DNA from 2 places in the Planococcus shenhongbingii genome. Region 2 is predicted to be linked to the other one. Evidence: riboswitches for the same ligand, from Rfam matches in the RefSeq annotation. Region 2 holds a riboswitch; the other holds the start of a gene.
The links. A riboswitch is a leader RNA that binds a small molecule or an ion and turns the genes downstream of it on or off. The one in region 2 is predicted to bind S-adenosylmethionine.
Positions count from the first base shown of each region.

Region 1: linked by a shared signal. The riboswitch ahead of QWY16_RS14270 (methionine biosynthesis PLP-dependent protein) and the one ahead of QWY16_RS04045 (MetQ/NlpA family ABC transporter substrate-binding protein) in region 2 are both predicted to bind S-adenosylmethionine.

Region 1 covers NZ_CP129235.1:2,890,316-2,895,679, forward strand. The annotation lists gene QWY16_RS14250 (STAS domain-containing protein) at 1-502, opposite strand, end outside; gene QWY16_RS14255 (hypothetical protein) at 548-736, opposite strand; gene QWY16_RS14260 (cobalamin B12-binding domain-containing protein) at 714-1,739, opposite strand; gene QWY16_RS14265 (antibiotic biosynthesis monooxygenase family protein) at 1,736-2,041, opposite strand; SAM riboswitch class I at 2,233-2,335, shown strand; gene QWY16_RS14270 (methionine biosynthesis PLP-dependent protein) at 2,412-3,533, shown strand; gene metC (cystathionine beta-lyase) at 3,530-4,705, shown strand; gene ystJ (NADP-dependent malic enzyme) at 4,792-5,364, opposite strand, start outside.
Region 2 covers NZ_CP129235.1:805,402-810,765, reverse strand. The annotation lists gene QWY16_RS04055 (methionine ABC transporter permease) at 1-552, opposite strand, end outside; gene QWY16_RS04050 (methionine ABC transporter ATP-binding protein) at 539-1,567, opposite strand; gene QWY16_RS04045 (MetQ/NlpA family ABC transporter substrate-binding protein) at 1,633-2,442, opposite strand; SAM riboswitch class I at 2,538-2,650, opposite strand; gene ltaS (lipoteichoic acid synthase) at 2,996-4,984, opposite strand.

The DNA of each region.
Region 1 (5,364 bases), 1.9 Mb from region 2:
CTTGAAGTGAAGCGACAAAACACATCGGCTGCTTTGTCCTGATACGATGCAGCCGTTTTGCATGCTCCGGTTTGACTCCTGTAAAGATGCTGGATGTGCCCATCAAGCTGAAAGATTGAAGAAGGGAATCCAAATGGCGCAGTCCGTCATCGTTAATCCTCCCCATTGCCGTCAAATCAAAAATGACAGTGTCAGCCTGGGTTTCATAAATGCGCACCAGCAAGCGTGGCGTAAATGCCAATACTTGTTCTTCGGTCAAATCCCCGAACAAGGGAATGAGCAGCCGTTGCTTATCCAATTGGATGCACGGCGCAGATAATCCCCTTACTTTTTGAAGCAATTCCAGCGTCCGTTCTTTTTCTTGAAAAAGATCATAATCCGTATCCCGAAGTCTTTCCCGAAGCTTGGACAGTTGGCCGGCCACGTGCTCTAGCTGACTATCTTTTAGCACAATGACAAGAGATAGAAGCGTCGGATCATTGCGTTTTGCATGAACATCCACTAAAAGCAAATCGCCTCTTTTTGAAACGAGATTAAGTTCAAATTTTTACAGCGAAGATTCTATTCTCAGCAGTTTTTTTGCTTTTTGTAAACTATCTGCATCAACAATGTCTGTAAATTTACGGCATTCTCCGAATAATTCTTCTGCCTCCATAGAACAGTCGACTACCAATAATTCATTGTTCACTTCAAATGCCGGGAGCGGCAGTCCATTAAATTGAGATTTCATAGTCATTTTCAGGCTTCTCTCCCGTCTTGATCCAAAGTTCCAATTGGTTTAAGTCTCTTACCACCATTGCCCCGCTATTTCTTAAAGAATTTGAATTTGAAATATTGACTGCACGTCCGCCGACCAGAACAGCCGGCTGGAACTCCAATGCCAAAAATTCATTTACGTAGGTTTTCAATAAAGGCAACCTGTAAGCAAGCGCTGCCGACAAAGCAATAACGTCAGGTTTCCATTTTTCTGCTGCTTCCAAAGCATGCGGCAGTGGCAGATTCGGTCCCATATATTGGACTGACCAGCCATATTCCTGGAACAGAGAGGCTACCATTTTCAATCCGATATAATGGTCTTCTCCTTCTGGCCCCAATACCATGACTTTTCTTTCCCCGCCTCTTTCTGCCAGTTCTCTATTTTCTACAGCAGATACCACGAAATCGCAGATTGCGGTAGCCAGATGTTCATCGGCAACTGTGATTTCATTGTTTTCCCATAACGTGCCGACATGATACATCGCCGGCGTCAGTAATTGGTCGAACAATTCTTTTCGGCTATGGCTTTCAAGAAAAGATTGAATCTGGCGCAATGCTTCCATATCTTCCCCTTGCAGAAACAATTCCGCTAGTTGGGTTGGCTGCATCATCTCCTCAACCTCCTTTTGCCACAGTTTAGAAAGTAATTCATTTGCTTGCTGAAGACAATCCAGCATAAAGCTTTCTTCAAGCTTTTCCGTTTTTCCTGGAAGGATCTTAATGAGCCGTTCAAAATTATCAATGATGAGGGCTGTTTCCACATTGCGGCTGTTCAATACCGTCTCCAGCCAGCGGCTGTAATCTAAAAATACTTGTTTGTCTTCCAGTTCATAAGCTGTTTCGAGATGATCCAAATGGTGATGGTTGTCTTTCTCGGTATGCTGGAAGCCCCGCTCACCGAACCGTTCCCAAATGCTTGGATACGCTTCATAAATGCTCGTGGCTGTTTCCAGTGCGATTTGATCTTTAATAGCTTTGTTCATTCCGCTACGACCTCGTATTGCCGGACTTTCGGCACAATTCCAGCTAACGCCTTGTCCGGATAATATTTTTCAAGCTCATGGATTTCTTTGAACTCATTGCTTCTGACCCATTTCAAATAAGCTTCTTCTGAATGCCATTCCAAATGCACCGTCAATTCATTTAACTTTTTAGTGTTCTGGATAAGCCGAAACTGATGAAAGCCTTCAGCCAGGTCCACCCGCCGGGAACGATTTTGATATATTTTAATGAGATCCTCTGTTTTTTCTTCCGGCACTTCAACTGTTGACGTCACAATATACATCCATATTCCCCTTTTACTGAATTGATACTGTCTATTATAATCTTTCGGTCTTCGAATTAAAAGAAATGCACTATAGTTGTCCTCTGCCGGATAGGATGATTTATTTTGAATATTTCAATTCCCTCTTGCACTTCTTTGTAAAATACTCTAAACTTTGAAATATCCAATTATACATAACTTCATAATTTTAATTCTTATCAAGAGAGACGGAGGGATTTGGCCCTGTGATGTCTCAGCAACCAGCCTCACGGCCACGGTGCTAATTCCAATAGGCATTTGCCTAAAAGATGAGAAGATTGTGTTACCTGAACAGGGGCTTTCTTCTTTTTGAAGAAAGCCCCTGTTTTTTTTAATTGAAAGGATGATGAACATGGTCGAACATAGCTTGGAGACACAATTGGTGCAGTCGGGAAACCGATGTGATGCTAAAACGGGAGCAGTCAGCCCACCAATTTATTTATCAACCGCCTATGGACACGAAGCACTTGGCAAGTCGACAGGGTTTGACTATACACGTACAAAAAATTTAACACGCAGCATTTTGGAAGAAGGCATCGCGAACCTTGAAGAAGGAGATGCAGGGTTTGCCTGTAGCTCCGGAATGGCGGCTATCCAACTTGTCTTGTCGCTGTTCCGTCCAGGTGACGAGCTGTTAGTTCCGGAAGACATTTACGGCGGGACTTATCGGCTGCTCGGCCATTTCGCTGACGTCTACAATATCCAGGCGACTTATGCAGAATTCAAAGATGTTGAATCAACTGAACAGCAAATCACCATTCAAACACGGGCGTTGTTTATCGAAACTCCGACCAATCCATTGATGCAGGAAATCGATCTCCAAGCTTATGCAGCACTCGCAAAAAAGCACAATCTGCTGCTTATTGTCGATAATACATTTCTAACTCCTTATCTCCGGAAGCCGCTTGCATTAGGAGCGGATATTGTCATCCATAGCGCTACTAAGTACATCGGCGGCCATAACGATGTACTAGCTGGAGTGATTGCCGCAAAAGGCCAGAGCCTATGTGAGCGATTAGCCGCTTTGCATAATGCCACCGGTGCCGTGCTGTCCCCGTTCGATTCATGGCTTTTGATTCGTGGATTGAAGACTTTGCCTCTCCGTATGAGGCAGCATGAAAATAACGCTAAAAAGATTGCTGCTTTTTTAGAAGAGCAGCCCATCGTTTCACAAGTTTTATATCCTGGTAAAGGCGGCATGCTGTCATTCCGGCTGCAAAAAGAAGAATGGGTTTCTCCATTCCTCTCAAACATCCGCCTGATTGCTTTTGCAGAAAGCCTCGGAGGTGTGGAAAGTTTCATCACTTATCCTGCCACACAGACTCATGCAGTTATTCCAGAAAAAGAAAGGCTGCACCGCGGCATATGTAATCGCCTGCTCCGTTTTTCAGTCGGCATTGAAGATGCTGACGATTTAATTGCTGATTTAACCCAGGCTTTCGCCAAACTTGAAAAGGAGGCTCTTCGCCTATGACCGATCATTTGGAAACTCAATTTATCCATTCAACCGGAGTTGACCGGCAAACCGGAGCAGTAAACGTCCCTGTTTATATATCTTCAACTTATCACCAGCCGAGCTTTGATGAATTCGGCCCTTTCGACTATAGCCGTTCGGGAAACCCCACGCGCTTGAAGCTGGAAGAAACCATTGCCAAACTTGAAAACGGCACGCGCGGTTTTGCGTTCGCTTCCGGCATGGCTGCCATTTCTTCCGCTTTCATGCTGCTTTCTGCTGGCGATCATGTTTTGATTTCTGAGGACGTTTACGGCGGTACTTACCGCTTTGTTACAGAAGTGCTGAATAAATTCCATATCGATTATACATTCGTCAATATGACCGATTTAAGTGAAATGGCAGAAGCCATCCGGCCGAATACAAAAGTGATTTACCTTGAGACGCCGTCTAATCCTGTCATGAACATCACCGATATCGAAATTGCAGCAAAACTGGCGAAAGCCAACGATTGCCTGACATTTGTCGATAATACTTTCATGACGCCCCTTTATCAAAATCCCTTGGACCTTGGAGCGGACCTTGTCTTACATAGTGCAACGAAGTTCTTGTCCGGGCATAGCGATATTATTGCAGGGCTCGCCGTTACAAAAGATGCGGAACTGGGAGACCGGCTCGGGTTTATTCAAAACACTTTCGGTTCGGTCTTGGGAGCTCAGGATTCCTATAACTTAATCCAGGGCATTAAAACTTTGGGTGCCCGGCTCAAGCAGTCAGCCGCTTCAGCCCGTATCATCGCCGACTATCTGCACAGCCATCCTGTAATTGAAGAAGTCTACTATCCCGGATTCCGTTTCCATCCGGGATATCCGATTCATGAACGGCAAGCTTCAGGTGCAGGAGCGGTCCTGTCACTCCGCTTGGCAGATAAAGCGGCGGCCCGGACGTTTGTTGAGAGCTTGCGCATTCCCATCTTCGCTGTCAGCTTAGGCGCCGTCGAATCCATCTTATCGTATCCTGCGACGATGTCCCATGCTTCTATGCCAAAAGAAGAACGTGATAAACGGGGCATTACAGACGGATTATTGCGCCTGTCAGTCGGATTGGAACATACCGATGATTTACTGGAAGACTTGGAACAAGCATTGCAGAAAGTCCGGGAATCTGCAGGAATCACATCGTCTATAAGATAAAGAGCAACTTCTCCCCTCTTTTTCATCTAAAAAAGCCGTTCAATCGATTAGATTGAACGGCTTTCTTCTATATATATATATATATATTAACTGACTGATCCGGCCGCAATTTCAACTGACTGGTTTTCCTGCACGGATGCGTATTTTGCTACACCTGTTTCCACTGCAGCTTTTGCAACAGCTTCCGCCACTGCTGGGGCTACCCGCAGATCGAATGGAGCCGGAATCACGTAATCATCATGGATTTCCTTTTCCTCAATCAAACCAGCAATCGCATGTACAGCAGCAACTTTCATCTCATCATTAATTTCACGTGCCTGTACGTCCAATGCGCCTCTGAAAATCCCCGGGAATGCCAACACATTGTTGACCTGATTCGGGAAATCAGATCGGCCTGTTCCAACTACACGGGCGCCTGCTTCTTTCGCCAAATGCGGCAAAATTTCAGGGTTTGGATTAGCCATTGCGAAAATGATAGAGTCTTGAGCCATACTGCGAACCATGTCCTGTGTAAGAGCACCTTCTGCCGAAACCCCGATAAAGACATCTGCACCTTTGATCACTTCGCTCAGCAAGCCTTCAATACGTTCAGGATTTGTGTTTTCTGCGACTTTTTCCTTGAACGGATTCATGCCATACGTCCGTCCTTTAAAAATTGC
Region 2 (5,364 bases):
ACGGTAAGCCAAGTCACCCAAGCCGCCTGCTCCGACAAGCCCGGCCATCGCTGTAGCGCCGATTAGCCCGACTGTAGCAATCGTCAACCCAAGGACAATCGACGGGCGCGCTTCGCGCAATAAAACATTCCAGATAATATGTCTTGTTTTGATGCCCATCGCTTCATAAGCTTCACGGACACCGCTGTCCACTTCCAATAAAGAAGACTCCATTAACCGGGCTATATACGGCGCGGTATAAATGACTAAAGGCACGATAACGCCTTGGACGCCAATCGTTGTACCGACAAGCAGCTTCGTAAATGGCAAGATGAAAAACAACAGAATAATGAACGGAATTGAACGGATTATGTTGACAAGCAGATTCAGGATTTGATATACCCATTTGTTTTCCCAAGCTTGCCCGCGCCGCGTCAATACAAGCAAAATCCCTAAAGGTATTCCCAGTACAGCGGAAATCGCCAGTGAAATCAACACCATTTGAGCTGTTTCAAGAACTGCGGTCCCAATCACCGGCAGCCATTGTTCAATGAATGTATTAAATCTTTCCATATTGATCATCCCATTCCTCAATCACTACACCCTTGGATTTTAAAAACTCCAACGAGCGGCCAACTTCTTCTTTTGCTCCTGCAATATGCACATCCAGGTTTCCAATGACCCCATTTTTCAATTCCATGATGTTCGCCGTTAAAATATTCGGCTTTACATCAAATTCTTTTGCCATAGCAGCAAGAACCGGATCTCCTGTAGCTTCTCCGCGGAACGTCAGACGCAGCACTGAACCGCTTTTCTTCAGGTTGGCGACAAACTCCTTCGACAATTTCCGCTGCGAAATCGTATTCAGGAAACTCCGTGTCGTTTTATGCTGTGGTTTTGAAAACAAATCGATTACCGGACCGTCTTCCACAATTTCACCACCGTCCATCACATAGACATGGTCGCATATTTTCTGAATAACATGCATTTCATGGGTGATCAGCAAGATAGTGATGCCGAATTCCGCATTAATCTTCAGCAGCAAATCCAGAATCGATTCGGTGGTTTCAGGATCAAGTGCGCTCGTCGCTTCATCGCTGAGCAAGACATCCGGCTCTTGTGCAAGGGCACGGGCAATGGCGACACGCTGTTTTTGTCCGCCTGATAATTGGGCCGGGTAAGCGTTTTTCTTTTCCGTTAAGCCCACAATCTCCAGATACTTTTCCACTCGCTTTGGAATTTCCGCAGCTTCCACTCCGATCAGCTTTAAAGGAATGGAGATATTCTCTTCGACTGTAGCGGTGCGAAGCAAATTGAACCCTTGGAAAATCATGCCGATATTTTTGCGTTCTTCCAACAGCTCGCTTTTCGACAGCTCCGTAAACTCCCGGTCATTCAGCCGCACTTTTCCAGCGGTTGGAGCTTCCAGTAAATTGACGCAGCGGATCAACGTGCTTTTCCCGGCTCCGCTATAGCCGATGACGCCATGGATTTCCCCTTTTTTCACATGCAGCGATACATCGCTCACTGCCCGGATAACTCCTTTTTTCGATTTAAATTCTTTTGAAACATTCTCTAGTTGAATCATGCTCGTTACACTTCCTTCTAAATAGGAAAGGCCCGTGGCATAAATGCCACGCGGCTCTCCGAATTTTACCAGATTGGCAATACAGACCCATCGAATTCTTCTTCGATAAAGGCTTTGACTTTATCAGACTGATAAGCCGCGTTCAGCTTTTCAAGTACAGCGTCGTCTTTGTTTTCTTCTCTTACCACAATATGGTTGACGTATGGAGAATCGCTTGATTCCAATAAAATCGAATCTTCAAGTGTATTTAATCCTGCTTCAATCGCCCAGTTTGTGTTGATGGCTGCTGCGTCCAGTTCGCTTAACTGCTTCGGAATCTGCGCTGCTTCCAACTCGATAAACTCAAGTTCCTGCGGGTTTTCTTCTACATCGAAAACCGATGCCGTTTCTTCCGTTCCTTCTTTCAGCGTGATGATTCCCGCTTCTTCCAGGATGAACAAGGCACGAGCGCCGTTCGTTGGATCGTTCGGCAAACCGAATGTTGAGCCTTTCGGCAATTTTTCAATGGAGTCATATTCGTTTGAATAAACGCCCATTGGGTTTAGAATCGTTGTAGCGCCAGGCACCAGAGTCGTTCCATGATCTTCATTGAACGCTTCCAGGAATGGTTTATGCTGGTAGCTATTGACGTCCAAATCGCCTTCAGAAAGCGCCGTGTTCGGCAACACATAATCGGTAAAGACTTTCAGCTCAATTTCCAGTCCGTCTTCTTTAGCGACTTCCGATACCACTTCCATGATTTGCTCATGGGGGCCAGAAGTAACACCCACCACTAATTTTTCTTCGCTCAATTCAGTGGACTCGGCATTGCCGCTGCATCCTGCCAATAAACCTGCTGCAAAAGTTAAAGCTGTAAAGACGCCTAGTTTTCTCATTTTAATATCCCCCAATAGTTTTTTAAGCTCGAAATACGAAAAAGCCTCTCTTTCCATAAAGAAAGAGAGGCACAAATTTATCGTAAATTCATCCTCTCTTATCTTTCAGAACTTTTCAGTTCTGCTGGATGTAGCACCTTTCCATGTGATTAACATGGATGGTTGCCGAGCTTCATAGGGCCAGTCCCTCCGCTACTCTTGATAAGAGATTAGTTGCTTATTCAATTGCGAAACCTTATTGATAAATTTAGCGCATTAACACATCAAAGTCAACGTTTTCTTAATATTATTTTTTCTTCAAATTGTATATTAATTATCTTCGGCGTTTTACTTCAACCAAAACCTTTGATGAACTGGCAGTTAGCGGACAAGCAATCGGATTCAAATTTCACAATTCTTTACATCTTCTTTGCAATAGATTATCAATGCTTTGAGATACTGTTGTTAACAAGCAAAAGAAGGTGTTGGAGCACAGGAGCAAAAGGCAGAAAAAAAGAGGCTATCTCCAAAGCCAGCAAAAGCCGGCTTCTCAGATACCTCTTCTATCGTTCAGTTATTTAATGGGTTCGACCGGTTCGACAGCCGGTTCTTCAACCGGTCCTACAGCCGGTTTGTTCAAATAATTATAGTCGGCTGGATTAATGGGCTTGAATCCATCAGGTGTATAGAATCTCAGCAAGTCGCCGTTGACTACCCGGTCTGACAGCTGCAATTCATAATTCCCATACTGCTGGAGTTTTTGCGCTTGTTCCAGTTGATTTTCTTCGATCGGCATACCTGTTTTCGGATCATAGAAATTGTCGCCGATTGAATAGATCTCCGGGCTGGCATAATCACCATTTCTGAAAGTCACCAGTTCTTCATGTTCATCGGACAATAGATCTGTACCGAACTGGATATAATTCTGTGTTTCAACTCCAAGCAAATGCATCACAGTCGGCAGAAGGTCAATTTGGCCGCCATACGTATGGTTGATGCCGCCTTCCATGCCTGGCACGTGAATGAACAGCGGAACCCGCTGCAGCTTGGTATTTTCAACTGGAGTGATTTCTTTCGAAAGCACTTGTTCCATCGCTTTATTGTGATTGTCGGAAATTCCGTAATGGTCGCCGTACATCACAATCATTGTGTTGTCCGCTAAACCGGATTGTTCCAGATCCGCAAAAAACTGCTGAATCGCTTCATCCGCGTAGCGCGCCGTCTGGAAGTAATTATCGACACTTGCATCACCCGTCGTGCCTTTTCCGATTGTCGTCAACTCTTGGTCGATTTTATAAGGGAAATGGTGTGACACCGTGATGAATTTCGAATAAAAAGGCTCCGGCAATGTGGCCAGCATATCTGCCGACTGTTCAAAGAACGGCTTATCCATGACGCCGTATTCTGCCATATCTGCTTCAGTCAAGCCGGTATAAGACTCAATATCAAAGAAATGGTCATAGCCAAAGGATTTATAGATTTCAGAGCGATTCCAGAATGTTCCATTATTGCCGTGGAATACAGCTGATGTATATCCTTTATCCTTTAAAATGGCAGGAGCTGACTGGTACGTATTGTCGCTTTTCGTAATAAAAGCCGATCCTTTGGACAAACCGAATAGCGAGTTTTCCAGCAGGAATTCCGCATCCGCTGTTTTACCTTGAGCGGTTTGATGGAAGAAATTATCGAAATACAGTGTGTTTTGATCTTTAATCATTGAATTTAAAAACGGAGTCACTTCTTCCCCGTTCAATTTATAGTCCATCAAAAATGTTTGCATCGATTCCAGATGCAGGTAAACAACATTCATCCCTTCAGCTGCACCGAAATACGCTTCGTTTGGAGCTGCATGATTGGCTTTTGTGTAGTTCAATACTTCTGTGACTTCGTCGCTGTCAGCCAATACTCGTTGAGAAGAGGATTTAAGCGTTTCAACGGAGTCGTAAAGAGCGTAATTATACATGCCTAAATACTTCACAATATAACTTCTGTCAAAACCGCGGGTCAATAATTCCGGCCGGTCTGCTTCTGCCAAGCCAAGATTAAAGAACGAAACGGCCAATGCGATGGTGATGACCGGAAGGACAGTTTTGGTTTTGAAGTTGCGGGACTCTTTCTTGACTCTTTTCGAAAATACTAAATATGCCAGTAAAACAACATCCACAAAGAAAAGTAAATCGGTTGGCTGTATCAGTGTAGCGATGCTGCCGCCCAAATCGCCGAAATTCTGTGTTTGGAACATTGTCGGCAACGTGATGAAATCACTGAAAAATCGGTAGTACACCACGTTCGCATACAAAAAGACAGACATGAGGATATAGATTACTAGGAGTGATATGTATTTTCGCGTTCCTTTAAAAAAGAGCGACAAGCTTAAAAGCAACAGCGCGGATCCGAGTGGGTTGATGAACAGCAGGAACTCCTGGAGGAATCCGTCGACATCTAATTTAAATTGTGTTTTTTGGGATACATAGGTCTTCATCCATAGCATAACAACAGCTAATAGAAAAAGAGGTACATACTTGTTATAAGTTTTAGTATTCGCAGTTTTGTTTTTCTCCATATTGCACCTTCTCATTATTAAACTTCACGGGAACTGTTCGGACATTGAACTAAAAAAGCTTGAAGTCAGATAACCTCAAGCGAGAACTTCTTACAAAGAATGACAAACTCCATTTTACTAAAATACTAATAAAAATGACAGTTTAAAGTTTTCCGCTCTCACAGCTACTGTTTCAAAAGAAATAAAACCCTCTATATTTTAGGAACGATTCGCCTTGCTTAAGGTTCCCAAAGCTTGGTTTTTCATTTCCAGTGCGGGCGGTTATTTTCCCCGCTGGCTTTCGCATATTTCGCTGTGAGATAAATAACCCGTTCCGGCTCGATTGTTAGCCATTCTCAGCGTCTAATGAAATAATATTATTAATTCGTATAAGCAACTTT